One region of the Ferdinandcohnia jepli genome, then DNA from elsewhere that is predicted to be linked to it. Evidence: riboswitches for the same ligand, from Rfam matches in the RefSeq annotation. Region 1 holds a riboswitch; each other region holds the start of a gene.
The links. A riboswitch is a leader RNA that binds a small molecule or an ion and turns the genes downstream of it on or off. The one in region 1 is predicted to bind S-adenosylmethionine.

Region 1 (4,161 bases):
TAATAAAACACTTAAAACCCACTTTTTCATTATTCATTTCTCCTTTTTACTTTATCTTTTATCTACAACTTTGGCGATATAGTCACCTAATAGTTGGATTAACTGAACTAAAATAATTAAAATGACAACTGTTGCGATCATAATCGTATCGTCGTACCGGTAATATCCATAGCGGATTGCTAAATCCCCTATTCCACCGCCACCAACGGTTCCTGCCATTGCCGAAAAACCGATTAGACTGATTAACGTTAGTGTAACCCCTGAAATAATTCCTGAACGGGATTCCAAAAGTAACACATCTTTTATGATCATCCATGGTGTTGCTCCCGCAGCAATCGCCGCTTCGATAACCCCTCTATCAATCTCCCGCATTGAAGTTTCTACAATTCGAGCGAAGAATGGAATGGCAGCAACCGAAAGCGAAACACTTGCCGCTTTTGGCCCGATTGTTGTTCCCGCTATTAAATCTGTTAACGGGATTAGAAAAACCAATAGAATAATAAACGGAATGGAACGAATTAAATTTACAACGAAACCCAACACATTTTGTACAAAACGGTTCTCTAAAAATAATCCTTTATCAGTAACGTATAATAGGACTCCTACTGGAAGACCAATAACGATTGATACTAGTAAAGAGATTGTAACCATATAAATGGTTTGGAAGAACGCTGTATTAATGTCTGGAAGCAGTTCGACGAGATGAGTAAAATCAAACCCCATTATGTAACACCTCCACTTGGGCTGCACGTTCTTCTATGTATTTTAGTGCAGACTGTATCTCCTCTTCCTTCCCTTTCAATTCCATGATAAAAATGCCTAATGGAAGCTCTTGAATATACTCAATTGATCCGTGAAGGAAATTACCTCTCACTTTAAAGGTTTGTAGCATATCCGAAATAACACCTTCTCCTGCAACCTTGCCTCGAAAGGTCACCTTTACGATTGGGCCTTCACATGCATCTGTTATTACTTCCGGGATATCAAAGTTTACAACACTTTCAATAAACTCTTTTGTCAGATCTGCAGCAGGGTTAGCAAAAACGTCATATACAAATCCTTCTTCGACAACCCTACCCTCCTGCATAATTGCCATCCGGTTGCAGATTTCCTTCACAACATTCATTTCATGAGTAATAAGCACGATTGTGATGTTAAGCTCTTTGTTTATCTTTTTTAATAAAGTTAAGATAGACTTCGTAGTAGTAGGATCCAATGCAGAAGTTGCTTCATCACATAATAAAACCTTTGGATCATTTGCTAATGCTCGTGCAATACCTACTCTTTGTTTCTGCCCCCCACTAAGCTGCGATGGGTATACATCTTTTTTGTCAGAAAGACCCACCATTTCAAGTAGCTCTTCAACACGTTTCTGCACTTGATTTTTTGGTAGATTAGCAGCTTTTAATGCAAAAGCGATATTTTCAAAGACTGTCTTTTGACTAATCAAATAAAAGTGTTGAAAGATCATCCCAATTTTTAAACGTGCTTCACGAAGTTTATCACTCTTAAGAGATGTAAGGTAGATTCCATCTACCTTTATACTCCCTGTTGAAGGTCTCTCAAGTAGGTTAATACAACGTAGTAATGAACTCTTACCAGCACCTGAATATCCAACAATCCCGAATATTTCCCCTTCATTTATTGTTAGAGAAACATCATTTACACCTGTGACATTCCCATTTTTCGTATGATATATTTTAGAAAGATTACGAATTTCGATCATAGAATTACCTCTCTTTACTCATGTAAAATGCAAAAATGCCCCTTTCATACTGAAAGGGACATCGAAATACGTAACAAATTATCTCGACTTATCTTTCAGAATGAATGTCATTCTGCAGGAATTGGCACCTTCCCAAAATGGGGGTTGCCGGACGTCGTAGGGCCTAGTCCCTCGGTCGCTCTGGATAAGTTTGATTGAATATGTAATTAACTTAGTTATGATACTACAAAGGTATCGTTTTTTTGTCAATCACTAGTAAATCCTAAACAGGTGTTGTTAAACGCTTACAATGGCTCTATTTCAACCTAAAAAATTTTTTGTAAAATTTTTAATTGTATACTTACCTACCTTCGTACTCTTATTTAATTGGATGTTTTGAAGAATATTCGGGTATGCTATGGGTAAGTATGAAAAGGAGGCTATCATATGAATATTGATCCAACTATGATCTATGAAAAGATGCCTGATTTTAATAGTCATGAAGAAGCTAGAGAATGGTTTAAAAGTGAATACCAAGACAAATTTCTTTTGCGAACTCATGATGAAGTAGATGGTAAAAAGGTGTTTTTCTATCATATTGTAAAAGACCCAGAAGTTTACCAACAATACATGGAAAGCTTTGCAAAGCCTGGTGAACATGAAATCACAAACATGAAAACGTTTGAAAGCTATTCAACTGTTGAAATTAGCGAAGACGGAGACATTAGCATTACTCAATAGCATTACATAATTGGGAGACTCTCTACTTGAAGAGTCTCTTTTTATTTCACAATTTATTTCTACATCCGAAATACTTGTGTTAAAATCCATTTATATTCGTATAAGGGGGAACAAATAATGGAGCATCTAATTGTACTAAACAAAGATGAAGATACAATCTCTATAGTTGATTTAGAAACAAGCGAGGTAATTAAAACAATTGAAACAAGTCATAATCCACATGAGGTTATTGTTTCACTAGATAAGAAAAAGACCTATGTTGCATGTTCATTAGGGAATAAGCTTGATATTATCGACAATGAAACATTTGAAATTACAAAGCGACTTGAGCATCCCGATTTCAATTTCCCTCACGGTTTAGGGCTAACGAAGGATGGCAAAAAGCTATACCTAGCTTCTACGTATAGTGAGAAAGTATTTATTATTAACACAGAAACGGATGAGATTGAGAAAATACTACCTACTTATCAAAAGTATTCGCATATGGTTTCTTTTTCACCAGATGGTAATACGTGTTATGTCCCAAATATCGGCAGCCATAATATTACCGTTATCGATGTACAAAAAGAAGAAATTATAAACCATATTCCTGTTGGACCAGGTCCTGAAGGTGTTGCTGTGCATCCTGATGGAAACCATCTTTACGTTGCAAATCAAGATGACAACACATTATTTGTTCTTGATACAAAAACATATGAAGTATTACATAAGCGTAGGGTCGGCAGCATACCAGTTCGGCTAGTATTTTCTCCAGACGGAAAGTACGCGTTAATTGCCAACCGTGATTCGAGTGATGTTTCTGTCATTCAAGTAGAACATAAGGTGAATGAACAAGTCCGTCCTTGGGAGATAAAACGAATCCCTGTTGGTAGATGGGCTGGCGGTATCGTATTTAATGAACAAGGTACATATGCATACGTTGCAAACAACAAAACAAATGATATTTCAATTATAAATATGAGCACATTAAAAGAAGAAGGTCGAATTGATGTAGGGATACATCCAGATGGTATTGCATTCTTAAACCGATAAAAAAAGTTAGAAAACTCGGCGATTGCTGAGACTTTAGGCGACAGCAGAGCCGTAGTTATGCAGATAGGAAAGAATTTTATGCTTTCCTATCTGCTAAAAAAGCCCACAACTGGGCTTTTTTATCTTCAACATAATTCAATTCCTTTTGATTCCCTCACAAGAAAAGCCACAAACTCATCTTTACCTAGTGGTGGACTATATAAATACCCCTGTATTTCATCACAGCCCATTTTAACTAGTAAATGACTTTCCTCTTCGGTTTCCACCCCTTCCGCTACTACATTTAATCGTAGTCCGTGAGCTATATCAAAAATGGATTTAACTAGTAGTTCTTGCTTTTCGTTTTCGTCTATATTTTGAATAAACTGTCTATCAATTTTAATTTCATCAATTGGTAGTTTTAGTAATTGATAAAGGGATGAATATCCTTTTCCAAAGTCATCAATTGAGATCTGTACACCTAGTTTTTTTAGCTCTTTGATGACAATTGCAACATGTTGCGGTTCTTTAATAAATACACTTTCTGTTATTTCGAGTTTTAAAAACTGTGGTTCCAACCCTGAAATATCTAATGCATTCTTTACCATGGTTACCAAATACTCTTGTTGAAAGTGTGTGGCTGATATATTAACCGAAATAGGCACTGATAAAATCCCTTCATCCTGCCAGAGTTTATTTTGAAC
Region 2 (4,161 bases), on a different contig from region 1:
GTGCTCTGTATCTGAGGGAAAGGGGACATATGATTATCTTCAATAAATTGCTCGATATATCCCACATCTAATATCGCATCTATATCAATTTTACCTAGCCGATCTTTAACCTCATTAACTAGGTCATTCGTGGCAATTCCTTCTAGATAACAAACTGCAACAGTTGATTTAGATAAGCGCCCAATTTCTAATGTTTCTATACGGAAATCAGCTGTTTTCAACCGATTTCGCAGCAATGCCAAATTAGTCTGAAGAGATTCAATAAAACCTTCCCTCGGCCCTAGAATAACCTGCTCTGTTTCAGGTTGAGAAATCGAACGTTTTTCGATATTTTTTACACCAAATTTTATAGCAGTATCTAATCCATCAATAAAAACAAGCGTTTCTCCTCGTAATAACGCTTGTATGATTTTTTCAATATTACATTCACCCTTCGCCTCACTATGAAATATGGATTCATTAAAAATAAAATCCTCCAGGTTTTCTAATGTGATAGTAGAGATATCAGTATAAATTGGGATATACATTAACGGCTTCATAACTTCATTGTTAATTGCCTTTTTATCAACTAGGCTGGAAAAATATACAATGACAGCACGAAACTTTCCATACAATTGGAAGTGCCGATAAAAAAAGTCAACATTTTTCCCTAATAAATCTTGGAGTAACTCAATAATTTCATCAAGACTCTTGCCAATCTTCTTCTTCTCCATGTCCTCAACCAACTTATGAGGAATTGGGATAGCTTCTTCCGGCTTTTTTTGAGAACTATTTCGTTTACTCCTTCTAATCGTTGACCATGACATCGCGCTACCTCATTCAAAGATATAGATTTTTTTATTATTTTCCTATAAAAACGGTATTTTATTCTTTCGCAGGAAAAATGAGTAAAAACAAAAAGCCACTCACACTCGAAATTCTCATTTCAAGTGTAAGCGGCTTTTTGTGACATGGTTCCCGTCTGGGACAGAGGGACAGGTACATTGTCCCAAAACCAAAGAGAAAGTTAGTCTAGTTAAGAAAGAATCAGTCTAATTCCAATAACTAATATAAAAATTCTAAAGACAAGTACAATTGTTTTCTCATTTAATGATTTGTTAAGAATTGCACCAAATTTTGCTCCGAACCATGCGCCAGGTATGAGAGCAAGAGCGTATAGCCATTCGACATTTCCTTGTTGGATATGTGCGATTGATCCTGTAATTGCAGATAGAAACACTAGTAACATAGAGGTTGCAACAGCTACAGATGGTGGAAAACGAAAAACTAGTAACATGAGAGGCACCATTAGTGCTCCCCCACCTATTCCGAATAGGCCAGACAATGCACCAACCACAAAAGCAAATGCGATACCCAGAGGTATATAAACTCGATAAGTCGTTTCCTTCCCTTCATTATCTATATAGGTTCTTTCAAGCCCCTTAGAGAACTGGATAGGTTTTAGCTTGTTTGAAATGGCCAATACGAACGAAATAAATACCATTAATATTCCGAACAAGGTATAAAAGAATGTAAGCTCTAATTTATCATTTAAATAAGCGCCAACTATAGCTCCTGGTCCGCTTCCAATAAAAAATATCAATCCACTTACATAGTCTACTTTCTTTTGTTTTAAGTAGGCTAACGTCGAAGATAAGCCAGTAAAAACAATAATTAGTACAGACGTACCAACAGCAGTTTGTGGGCTTATTGAGGGAATAAGCGCAAGACTACCTCCTAAGAACAATAAAGAAGGAACAATAACTACTCCCCCACCTAAACCGGCAAGACTACCAATCGTACCTCCCACAAACCCAATTAATAAAAGAAGTATATAAACCAATTTTGTACGCTCCCTTATGCTGGCACAGAGGACAGGTCCCTTGTCCCATTTTCTATGTATCTTTCAATTATACAGGAATAGTCTAATTACAAAAGATAGATTTGGTAGTTTTTCATTTCACAGTTGACATTTCAATTTGTAAAATGTAAAGTAAAGTCTATAAATTTAATATTTCGTTTTCTTTCTTATCAAGAGAGGTGGAGGGACTGGCCCTATGATACCTCGGCAGCGGACTTTAAATAGTACTGTGCCAACTCCAGTAGCGTAATGCTAGAAGATAAGAAGAGCAGGATTCTACTTATCTATTACCCTCTCTTCTTATTTTTGAAGAGAGGTTTTTTATGTTTGGACATTAGGACAGTGACCTGTCCCCTTGTCCCAAATCAATAAAAGGGAGAGATTCAATTGACAAAGACATTAGTTAAGGCACCGTTTAGAGCAGATCATGTAGGTAGTTTATTACGGCCAGAGAGGATTCATCAGGCAAGAAAGGCATTCCAGGCAGGCGATATTACTGCACAAGAATTACACGGAATTGAAACAGAAGAAATTAAGAAAATTGTTGATAAGCAAATAGAGGTAGGATTACAAGCTGTTACTGATGGGGAGTTCCGTCGCCGTTTTTGGCATACTGATTTCCTAGAGCATTTAAATGGTGTTGAGGGCTATGTTCCTGAAAGTGGTTTTGCATTTAAAGGTGAGGAAACTGAGCGTTACGATGTGCGTGTTGTTGGAAAAATCTCGTTTAACCCGGACCACCCACATGTTAAAGACTTTATTGAATTTAAAGAAATTGTTGGAGACCGAGCTGTTGCTAAACAAACGATTCCAAGTCCTAACCAATTATTTAACGCTGGTATCCGTAATTTAGAAATCTATCCTGACATTGAAGAATATACAAAAGATATCATCCAAACCTACCGTGATGCAATTAAAGCTTTTTATGATGCAGGATGCCGTTATTTACAGCTAGATGATGTTTACATAGCTGGTCTGAATGCACCAGAAATTCCTTTTAATGATAGTGGCTATTCACGTGAAGAATTAATTGACCTAGCTTTACGTGTTGTTAATGGTGTATTGGAAGATAAGCCAGAGGATTTAGTTGTCACTACTCACCTATGCCGTGGTAACTACAGATCTAAATGGGCTTTTGAAGGTAGTTATGCGAAAATTGCGCCTACCCTTTTTGCTAAAGAAAAAGTAACTGGGTTTTTCTTAGAATATGATGATGACCGTTCTGGAGACTTCGGACCATTAGAATATATTCCAAATGGGGGACCACAAGTCGTACTTGGAGTATTCACTTCAAAGCATGGTACTTTAGAAAACAGGGAAAACATTAAAGCTCGTGTAGAAGAAGCAACAAAATATGTACCACTTGAGCAATTATGTATCAGCCCACAATGCGGTTTCGCTTCCACTCACCACGGTAATATCTTAACCGAGGAAGAACAATGGGCAAAATTGAAATATATCGTAGATATCTCTAAAGAAATTTGGGGATAATGGGACGCAGGGACTATCCCAAAACCATAGTAAAAGCGAACACCTTCATATAAGATGTTCGCTTTTATACTATTATGAATAGGAGTATACAATTGTCCTTTCACACAACGCATTATTTACTCTTACACCTAAATAAACATATTACGTGTTTAGTACTAGGCACAGTAAACCAGTCTAACCCAAGTTTGGACAACGACCTGTCCCTCAGTCCCAGCAGTTTGGAACAAAGAACCCTTGTCTCACTACTGAACTACAATACTAAGTTCCTCAGTCATTCTATTTGCTTCAACCTTCAAGCTAATTTCTCCAGCATTTAAGGCTTTTAGCTCAAGTGTTTGCTGGTTAAAGAGTGCATCATATTTACCGGATGATTCTGCACGGGCTAGTTCCTCTCCCTTACCGATAAAGACATTGTTACTACCTTCCCATTGAACAGTTGCTGGATAGCGAAGCGGGAAGTTTAGATTGTCTTTTTGATGGCCAGTCGCCTCAATTTTTACAGTTTCTCCTACTTTTACACTTACAGGTGCTTGGAGAGTAATTGATAGTAATAATGGATTAACCTCAGCTTGAATCCAGTCCGAACCTGATACGTTACCATTTGATTGCTCTGGTCCCTTTGCTTTATCAGGTATCGGAGTTGGGTCAACTCCAAACATAGTCCACTCATAAAAACCACCCGCATCTGATGAGCCGTATGGTGCTTTTCCAGATGGACCAACGACCATATATGGAACACCTTCGACACGGTCAACACTAACAGTATGTGCATGTCCGCCTACGAATAGCGCTCCCTTACCACCTGAGTCTTGACGGAACTCTGTTAAAAA
Region 3 (4,161 bases), on a different contig from region 1:
AACCAATCACGTTTTGCTAGTTCGTCCTTAATATCTGCTAGTTCATCCCATTGTTTAATATAAAGTCTCATTACCTCACCTCCACTTTTTCCAAGACATTAATTACATCAAAAAAAGTTTCGAAAGGAGCATATTTAAGACCTAACTCGGTGCATTTTTCAACTAAGAAATCTCTAGCAATAACTTTATCTGCAAGCTTCGCAGCTTGAAGATCAGTTATCGAATCCCCAATTACAATTTTATAGTCGTCTGAACCTGCAAGGCTACGAATCAGAGTCGGTTTACAGCAGCCACATTGATTTGAACATTCAGTATCACATGTATATGGCCATAGAATTCTGATTCTCTCGCCACTAAAGTCAGATTTATTACAGTAGATATTTTCTAACGGTACGAGTCCTTCTAAGAGTGGCTCAACAAAGAAATCGATTCCTCCACTTACCACATAAAGCTGAATACCTTGCTTCTGAGTGAACTCTACAAACTCCTTAAATCCTTCTCGAATAACAGCGTGTTGTGTAATATAGTCTGTTATTTCTTCTTTCCAGTCAGAAGGTAATAATGAGAACAATTGACTTACCCCAACTTGAATAGGAATTTCCTGTGAAAGAATTTGATCCTTAATTCCTACCCATTCTGGTGGCGCAAACTTTTTCATGATTGCTATAATGTTATCTGTATTAGTTATCGTGCCGTCAAAGTCACAAAATAGGATTGGTTTTTTCATATCTATACCTCTTTATATCCCCATAATTCGATTGCCTTTTTTAATTCAGGGCTTTTTGTTGCATATTCAACTAGTGTTGTGCCGGTTAATCCTGCTTCAACTGCTGCTCGAAATGCTTTTCCGCCACCAATCGCACCATCTGGATGACCATGTACTCCTCCACCAGCATTTATAATACTGTTTATTCCAAAATCGCGAAGCAGCAATGGTACTAATCCTGGATGAATACCAGCTGAAGGTACTGGAAATACTGTTTTCATCTGATCATCGCTTTTTGTTAATTCATGAGCGATCTCTAATGTCTGGTCTCTTTCAAGCGCAACACTTCCATATGGTGATGGAAATAACACAAGGTCCGCTCCTGCATATCGTAAAAGTTTTCCAAGTAGCAACGGATTAGAAACGCCATAAAACTCTGAAGGTGTGAGCGCGCCACTAAATGCTGGGTGTGCCATAATTGGGACTGTTATTTCCGGGTCCTCTGCAAGACTTTGCAACACATCAAGTCCGTATGCAAAGACATTAAACAAAAGTAGATCAGCGCCTAGATCCACCGCTTTCTTTGCTTTTTCTTTTAATCCAAAAGTTTTACCTGTCAGGTTTACAGCATAAAGAGAACGATGACCAATTTCAGAATATACTTCATCAAGAACCTTTTTTCCCTCCGTTATTCTTTCCTCGAATGGAGTAAGTGGATTATCAAATAATATTTCATCATCCTTAATGATATCGACTCCACCAAGTGCTTGCTCACGAAGTTGCGCTTTTAGATATTCAATATCTCGGCCAATTACACCTTTAAAAATACTCATTACTAGAGGTCTGTCGTAGACTCCCAGTTTTTCTCTAATTCCTTCTAGCCCAAATTTAGGACCTGGAAAAAATGACTTTATATCTTCTGAAAACTCCAAGTCTAGTAGTTTAATTTCTCCGTCCAGACTGAGTTTTCCAAAGACAGTTGTTAAAATAGCTGGTAAATCAGGACTAAAATTCATTGATGGGTAGGCTATTTTAATGATGCCTTTCTTAACTGTTTTACCTAAATATGTACTAGCATTTGGATCTTCATCGAATTGTTCAATACTAACTACTCTACCCTTATGTTTTAATAGCTGCTCTTGTTCTAACTGAGGTAAATCAGTCCAAGAACCTACTGTTAATCCAAGTGCGATACCTTCTGCTTTTTTCTCTAAATTACCAGAGTCATGAACTAAATATTTGGCAATAATTTCATTCATGTTGATACCTCATTTCTGTAAAAATCAGTGTCAAATAAACAAAAAACCCCTTCATAAGAAGAGGTTAACTAGTAACATCTCCTTATCTCTCAGCTAATAAAGCTGCAAGAATTAGCACCGTGCTTATACGCATAAGTCGGTTGCCGGGCTTCATAGGGCTAGTCCCTCCACCTGCTCTTGATAAGAAAATATAATCTATAAATTTTTAAAATTTAAATTACGAAACGGAATGTAATTTGGATTATGACAGGAATACTTTTTCTTGTCAAATATTTTTTGGAAGAAAAAAATCAGAACAAGTTGAGCTTTTTAATTCGATTTGCAGCCTCGACTAATCGAGCCTCGTCCGTCAGTAAACCAACACGTACATATCCATCACCGTATGAGCCAAAACCAATCCCAGGAGCAACTGCAACATGTGCTTTTTCAAGTAAAAGATCAGCAAAAGTCGCAGATGTATACCCTTTTGGTACAGGTAACCAGGCAAAAAACGAACCTGTTGGTGCCTTAACATCCCAGCCAATTTCTTGTAATGATTGAATAAATGTATTTCTTCTAGATTCATATAGTGCTACGAGTTCATCTACACAATCTTGAGATTCAAGCAGAGCAGCAGCTGCTGCCTCCTGTACTGGACTAAATAGGCTAACATACAAATGGTCCTGTAATAAATTGATCGCCTCAATCACACTTGGATTTCCAACCGCAAAACCTATTCGCCATCCAGCCATATTATAAGTTTTAGACAGTGTGTAGATTTCAATTCCAATTTCTTTCGCACCTTCTACTTGTAAAAAGCTAACTGGCTTCTTCCCGTCAAAACCAATTGCTCCATATGCAAAATCATGAACTACACAAATATCATGTTTGTTCGCAAATTCAACAGTCTCCTCAAAGAATTCCTTTGTCGCAGTTGCGCCTGTGGGATTATTTGGGTAATTTAAGAACATAACTTTGGCTTTTTCTAATTGCTCTGGATTAAGCTCCGAATAATCAGGTAAAAAGGCATTATCTTCTTTTAACGGCATATACTCCATAACGCCACGGGCCAGTTCAACACCAGACCAGTAATCTGGATACCCCGGGTCAGGAACAAGCGCAACATCTCCAGGGTTTAAAAGGCATTGTGGAATTTCAACAAGGCCCGCTTTCCCCCCAAATAATATTGCAACCTCTGTCTCGGGATTTAACGTAACTCCATATTCTCGTTCATAAAATTTAGCGGCAGCTTCCTTCAAAAAAGGTTGTCCTCTGAAAGGAGGATACTTATGATAACTTGGATTTTCAGCAGAATTCTGTAATGCTTTTACAATATGTGATGGTGTTGGTTGATCAGGATTACCCTGGCCTAAATTTATTACATCATGGCCATCCGCCACCACCCTGTTGACCTTCCCTACAAGAGAAGCAAAGAACTGTTTTGGTAAGTTCTTAAGTATGTCAGACTGTTGAAAATTTTTCATGGATTCACCTTCTTAAAAATACTTGAAATTCTAGTGACAAATCATATATTGTTAAAAACAAATTGTAAAGTATTATTTTTTCCAGGAGGCCCAACTATGAATCTAAAAATTGCATGTATTCAACTGGACATTGTATTCGGAGATCCGGTCAGTAACCTTAACAATGTTACTAGAGAAATCGAACAAACTATGAAACAACATACCCCTGATGTCATTATTTTACCAGAGCTATGGACAACTGGATATGACCTTACTAGACTAGATGAAATTGCGGATGAAAATGGTGATAAAACAAAGTCATTTATAAAAGATCTTGCAACATCGTACTCAGTAAATATTATTGCAGGCTCTGTTGCTAAAAAAACGGATGATGGTGTTACGAATACAATGTTTGTCGTTAATAGAGAAGGCGAATTAATTGGAGAATATAGTAAACTCCACCTATTTCAACTGATGGATGAACACCTATATTTGCAAGCTGGGGCGAGTAAAGGCCACTTCACACTTGAAAATATCCAGGCTTCCGGCTTGATTTGTTATGATATCAGGTTTCCAGAATGGATTCGTGCACATACTACAGATGGAGCAGAAATTCTGTTTGTAGTAGCCGAATGGCCGCTCCCACGATTAGAGCATTGGAGAGCATTATTGCTAAGCCGGGCTATTGAAAATCAATGTTATGTTGTTGCTTGTAACCGCTCAGGCAGTGATCCAAACAATGTATTTGCTGGTC
Region 4 (4,161 bases), on a different contig from region 1:
TGGAGCAGGTAGTCTTGTGCCACAAGGAAAGAAGATTCCTCCTAATACACTTGCATTTGGTCGTCCCGCTAAGGTCATTAGAGAGTTAAATGATGATGACAAAAAGGATATGGCCCGAATACGTAGAGAATATGTTGAAAAAGGACAGTTTTATAAGAGTTTGCAAAAATAAGAAAAGCGCAAGCGCCTTGGTCAGCCCCGACAAGCGCTGGAACCCTGACGAGGAGGCTCGAAAAAAAGCAAAGCTTTTTTCCTGCGTGGATTAACCTCAGGAAGCATTCCTTAGTGTTGCCGCCACAGGAGGGGTGAAGCGACCTCGAGGGGCTAGGCGCTGGAGCTAAACACCGAAAACTCGGTTAAAATTTTTATACTTTATTATTTAACAAAAGCTCGCCACTAGGCGAGCTCTTCAATTCTTAATTAGAAGCTTGTTGTTTTAGAGCTTCAGCTTTGTCTGTACGCTCCCAAGGTAAATCTACGTCACTTCTTCCAAAATGACCATATGCAGCTGTCCGCTTATAGATTGGTCGGCGAAGATCTAACATCTTAATAATCCCTGCTGGACGAAGGTCGAAGTTTCCACGTACTAAATCAACTAGTACATCTTCAGAAACAGTTCCAGTTCCGAATGTATCAACTGAGATAGAAACTGGTTGAGCCACTCCAATCGCGTATGCTAATTGGACTTCACACTTATCAGCAAGTCCTGCAGCTACAATATTTTTTGCAACGTAGCGTGCAGCATATGCAGCCGAGCGGTCTACTTTTGTAGGATCCTTGCCCGAGAATGCTCCACCACCATGGCGTGCATAACCACCATACGTATCAACGATAATTTTACGTCCTGTTAGCCCTGCATCCCCTTGTGGTCCACCGATTACAAAACGTCCTGTTGGGTTGATAAAGTACTTTGTATTTTCATCAATAAGCTCTTTTGGAACAACTGGATTAATAACATGCTCCTTAAGATTACGCTGAATTTGCTCCAGTGTAATTTCAGGATGATGTTGAGTAGAAATAACAATGGTATCAATTCTAACTGGGTTGTTATTTTCATCATACTCAACAGTAACCTGAGTTTTACCGTCTGGACGTAAATATGGAAGAATCTCTTCTTTACGAACTTCAGTTAAACGACGAGCAAGCTTATGAGCTAAAGAAATTGGTAAAGGCATTAGTTCTTTTGTTTCATTACAAGCAAAACCAAACATCAAACCTTGGTCTCCCGCACCAATTGCATCAATTTGCTCATCAGTCATTTGACCTTCACGAGCTTCTAACGCTTGATCTACACCCATAGCGATATCTGGTGATTGCTCATCAATGGAAGTTAAAACTGCACAAGTCTCAGCATCAAATCCATACTTTGCACGAGTATATCCAATCTCTCTTACAGTTTCACGTACAATTTTAGGGATATCTACATATGTAGAAGTTGTAATTTCTCCTGCTACAAGAACTAATCCAGTAGTTACAGAAGTTTCACAAGCTACGCGTGCATTAGCATCACTAGCTAAAATAGCGTCCAAGATAGAATCTGAAATTTGGTCACAAATTTTATCTGGATGACCCTCTGTAACAGACTCAGAAGTAAATAATCGGCGTCTAGTTGTCACAACGCTTCCTCCTTTTACATTCAGAACATCGAGTGTACTCAATTTCTGACTTTCTTTTTGATACGGTACTCATTCCCTTAGTATTGTTACATTTTGATTTTTTATCCTGTATTCACGTACAGTAAAACACTTTGCGGCTGACCTAACGTGCACGAAAAGTGATTACAAACACAAACTTTTCTCTAATTAAATTTGAATTTACTTTCAAGATTGTATATGTGAATGTAACATCGTATGAGTTAAGCAAACAGATAGATATTCTAAAAGTTGCCCCTGATATCAAGAAATAAAAAACCTTCCCTGCTAATGAGGAAAGGTAAATTTGTCATTCTCGCCTTTCACTCTTATCGATCAAGGTCATGCCTTGCTCAGGTTAGCACCTTATCACTATTTAAAAAACCAAGAAGTTATATGTATAGAATAAACATAAATTTACTTCTATATGTATACATAGTGATGGTTGCCGGGTTTCATTGGGCCTGTCCCTCCGCCAGCTCGGGATAAGAGAGTATCCGTTCAATGACATATCATAACGTAGTAAACCTTTTACTGTCAACAATATTACGGAAAATAAAAACAAAAAATATGATCAGTACTTTTAAAATAAAAATCTAGCTTTTATTCTTGTTTAAATTACTATTTTTACCTATAATTTTAAAGCGCTTACTTTTTTTATCTTTACATAAAGTGCATGAAATCATAGTTTTTTAAATTGGTTGGTACACTTTGGAGATAAGTTACGTAAAATACGTTAAATAGTATAGACTAATTGAATTAATGTGTTATACTAATTATAATTCGAATGATAATAATATTTAGATAAAGGATGGTTTTTTTCATGAATTCAGTTGAAGTTTCAAGTGAGCAGCTAATGGAATTAGTGAATGGAAATAACGTACTTCATGATCTCTCTGTCTCGGTATTAGTCGAAAAAGTACTAGCTAGAAAAGAGGGAATTCTTACTTCGACTGGTGCTGTACGTGCGACTACAGGAAAATATACAGGTAGATCACCAGAAGATAAATATATTGTAGAAGAAGCTTCTACAAAAGATAAAATTGACTGGGGAAAAGTCAATCAACCTATTTCTGAAGCAACCTTTGAAAAACTTTACACAAAAGTACTTACCTATCTAAAAGAGCAAAACGAAGTCTTTGTATTCAATGGATATGCAGGTGCTGACAAAAAGGTACGTATGCCAATTCAAGTCATTAATGAATTTGCTTGGCATAATTTATTTGCTCAGCAACTTTTCATTCGCCCTACTGAGGAGGATTTAGAGAATCACAAGCCGGAATTTACTGTAATAAATGCTCCTAATTTTAAAGCTGACCCTGCTGTTGATGGTACTCATTCTGAGACATTCATCATTATCTCATTTGAAAAACGCACTGTTTTAATTGGTGGTACAGAATATGCTGGAGAAATTAAAAAATCAATTTTTTCAGTAATGAACTTTGTTCTGCCTGAAGCTAATATTTTATCTATGCACTGCTCGGCGAATGTTGGCCAAGAAGGGGATGTAGCCTTATTTTTCGGCCTATCAGGCACTGGAAAAACAACTCTATCAGCTGACCCTAAGCGTCGATTGATCGGCGATGATGAACACGGTTGGTCTAACTCAGGTGTCTTTAATATCGAGGGTGGTTGCTACGCGAAATGTATCAATTTATCACGGGAGAAAGAACCACAGATTTTTGATGCAATTCGTTTTGGATCGGTCCTTGAAAATGTGGTTGTTGATGAGGAATCCAGAATTGCTGATTATGATGATGGCTCACTTACTGAAAATACAAGAGCAGCATACCAAATTGAGAATATCGACAATATTGTTGTTCCTAGTATTGCTGGTCACCCGAACACAATTGTATTTTTAACTGCTGATGCTTTTGGAGTATTACCACCGATTAGCAAATTAACAAAAGAACAAGCAATGTACCATTTCTTAAGTGGTTATACAAGTAAACTCGCTGGAACAGAGCGTGGAGTAACATCTCCTCAAGCAACTTTTTCAACATGTTTTGGTTCACCATTCCTACCACTTCCTGCAACTGTATATGCTGAGATGCTTGGTAAAAAAATTGATGAACACAATGTGCAAGTATTCCTTGTAAATACCGGTTGGACTGGTGGAGAATACGGTGTTGGAAACCGTATGAAGTTAAGCTACACACGTGCAATGGTGCAAGCTGCTTTAGAAGGCGAATTGAACAACGTCGAAACGGTAAAAAATGATATATTTGGTTTAGAAATTCCAATTCATATTGCTGGAGTTCCAGATGATGTTTTACAACCTTCTAAAACATGGGCCGATCAAAGTGCATATTATGTGAAAGCAAAGGAACTTGCACTTAAATTTAAAGAGAACTTTAAAAAATTCTCTAATGTTCCTAAGGAAATTGAATTATTAGGTGGTCCAAGAATATAAGCAGGATAAAACCTCGAGAGTTTCCCTCTCGAGGTTTTTAATTTATAGAATTCAGGGATTGCAGTTCGTATGTAATAGTTGTTTTATCATCTTCTAGTGTAATCTTTTTTATAATGG

Region 2: linked by a shared signal. The riboswitch ahead of AB3M96_RS06585 (5-methyltetrahydropteroyltriglutamate--homocysteine S-methyltransferase) and the one ahead of AB3M96_RS07895 (methionine ABC transporter ATP-binding protein) in region 1 are both predicted to bind S-adenosylmethionine.
Region 3: linked by a shared signal. The riboswitch ahead of mtnW (2,3-diketo-5-methylthiopentyl-1-phosphate enolase) and the one ahead of AB3M96_RS07895 (methionine ABC transporter ATP-binding protein) in region 1 are both predicted to bind S-adenosylmethionine.
Region 4: linked by a shared signal. The riboswitch ahead of metK (methionine adenosyltransferase) and the one ahead of AB3M96_RS07895 (methionine ABC transporter ATP-binding protein) in region 1 are both predicted to bind S-adenosylmethionine.

What each region holds. Positions count from the first base shown of each region.
Region 1 is NZ_JBFOKR010000006.1:98,265-102,425, reverse strand. It holds gene AB3M96_RS07905 (MetQ/NlpA family ABC transporter substrate-binding protein) at 1-30, opposite strand, end outside; gene AB3M96_RS07900 (methionine ABC transporter permease) at 52-723, opposite strand; gene AB3M96_RS07895 (methionine ABC transporter ATP-binding protein) at 713-1,726, opposite strand; SAM riboswitch class I at 1,812-1,917, opposite strand; gene AB3M96_RS07890 (hypothetical protein) at 2,153-2,446, shown strand; gene AB3M96_RS07885 (YncE family protein) at 2,564-3,478, shown strand; gene AB3M96_RS07880 (putative bifunctional diguanylate cyclase/phosphodiesterase) at 3,604-4,161, opposite strand, start outside.
Region 2 is NZ_JBFOKR010000005.1:80,734-84,894, reverse strand. It holds gene AB3M96_RS06595 (spore germination protein) at 1-806, opposite strand, end outside; gene AB3M96_RS06590 (sulfite exporter TauE/SafE family protein) at 1,016-1,822, opposite strand; SAM riboswitch class I at 2,005-2,106, shown strand; gene AB3M96_RS06585 (5-methyltetrahydropteroyltriglutamate--homocysteine S-methyltransferase) at 2,228-3,331, shown strand; gene AB3M96_RS06580 (phosphodiester glycosidase family protein) at 3,574-4,161, opposite strand, start outside.
Region 3 is NZ_JBFOKR010000003.1:31,454-35,614, reverse strand. It holds gene AB3M96_RS03725 (methylthioribulose 1-phosphate dehydratase) at 1-71, opposite strand, end outside; gene AB3M96_RS03720 (2-hydroxy-3-keto-5-methylthiopentenyl-1-phosphate phosphatase) at 71-727, opposite strand; gene mtnW (2,3-diketo-5-methylthiopentyl-1-phosphate enolase) at 730-1,965, opposite strand; SAM riboswitch class I at 2,045-2,152, opposite strand; gene AB3M96_RS03710 (pyridoxal phosphate-dependent aminotransferase) at 2,256-3,428, opposite strand; gene AB3M96_RS03705 (carbon-nitrogen family hydrolase) at 3,462-4,161, shown strand, end outside.
Region 4 is NZ_JBFOKR010000016.1:30,129-34,289, reverse strand. It holds gene AB3M96_RS17305 (gamma carbonic anhydrase) at 1-172, shown strand, start outside; gene metK (methionine adenosyltransferase) at 417-1,616, opposite strand; SAM riboswitch class I at 1,958-2,123, opposite strand; gene pckA (phosphoenolpyruvate carboxykinase (ATP)) at 2,455-4,044, shown strand; gene AB3M96_RS17290 (DUF2584 domain-containing protein) at 4,082-4,161, opposite strand, start outside.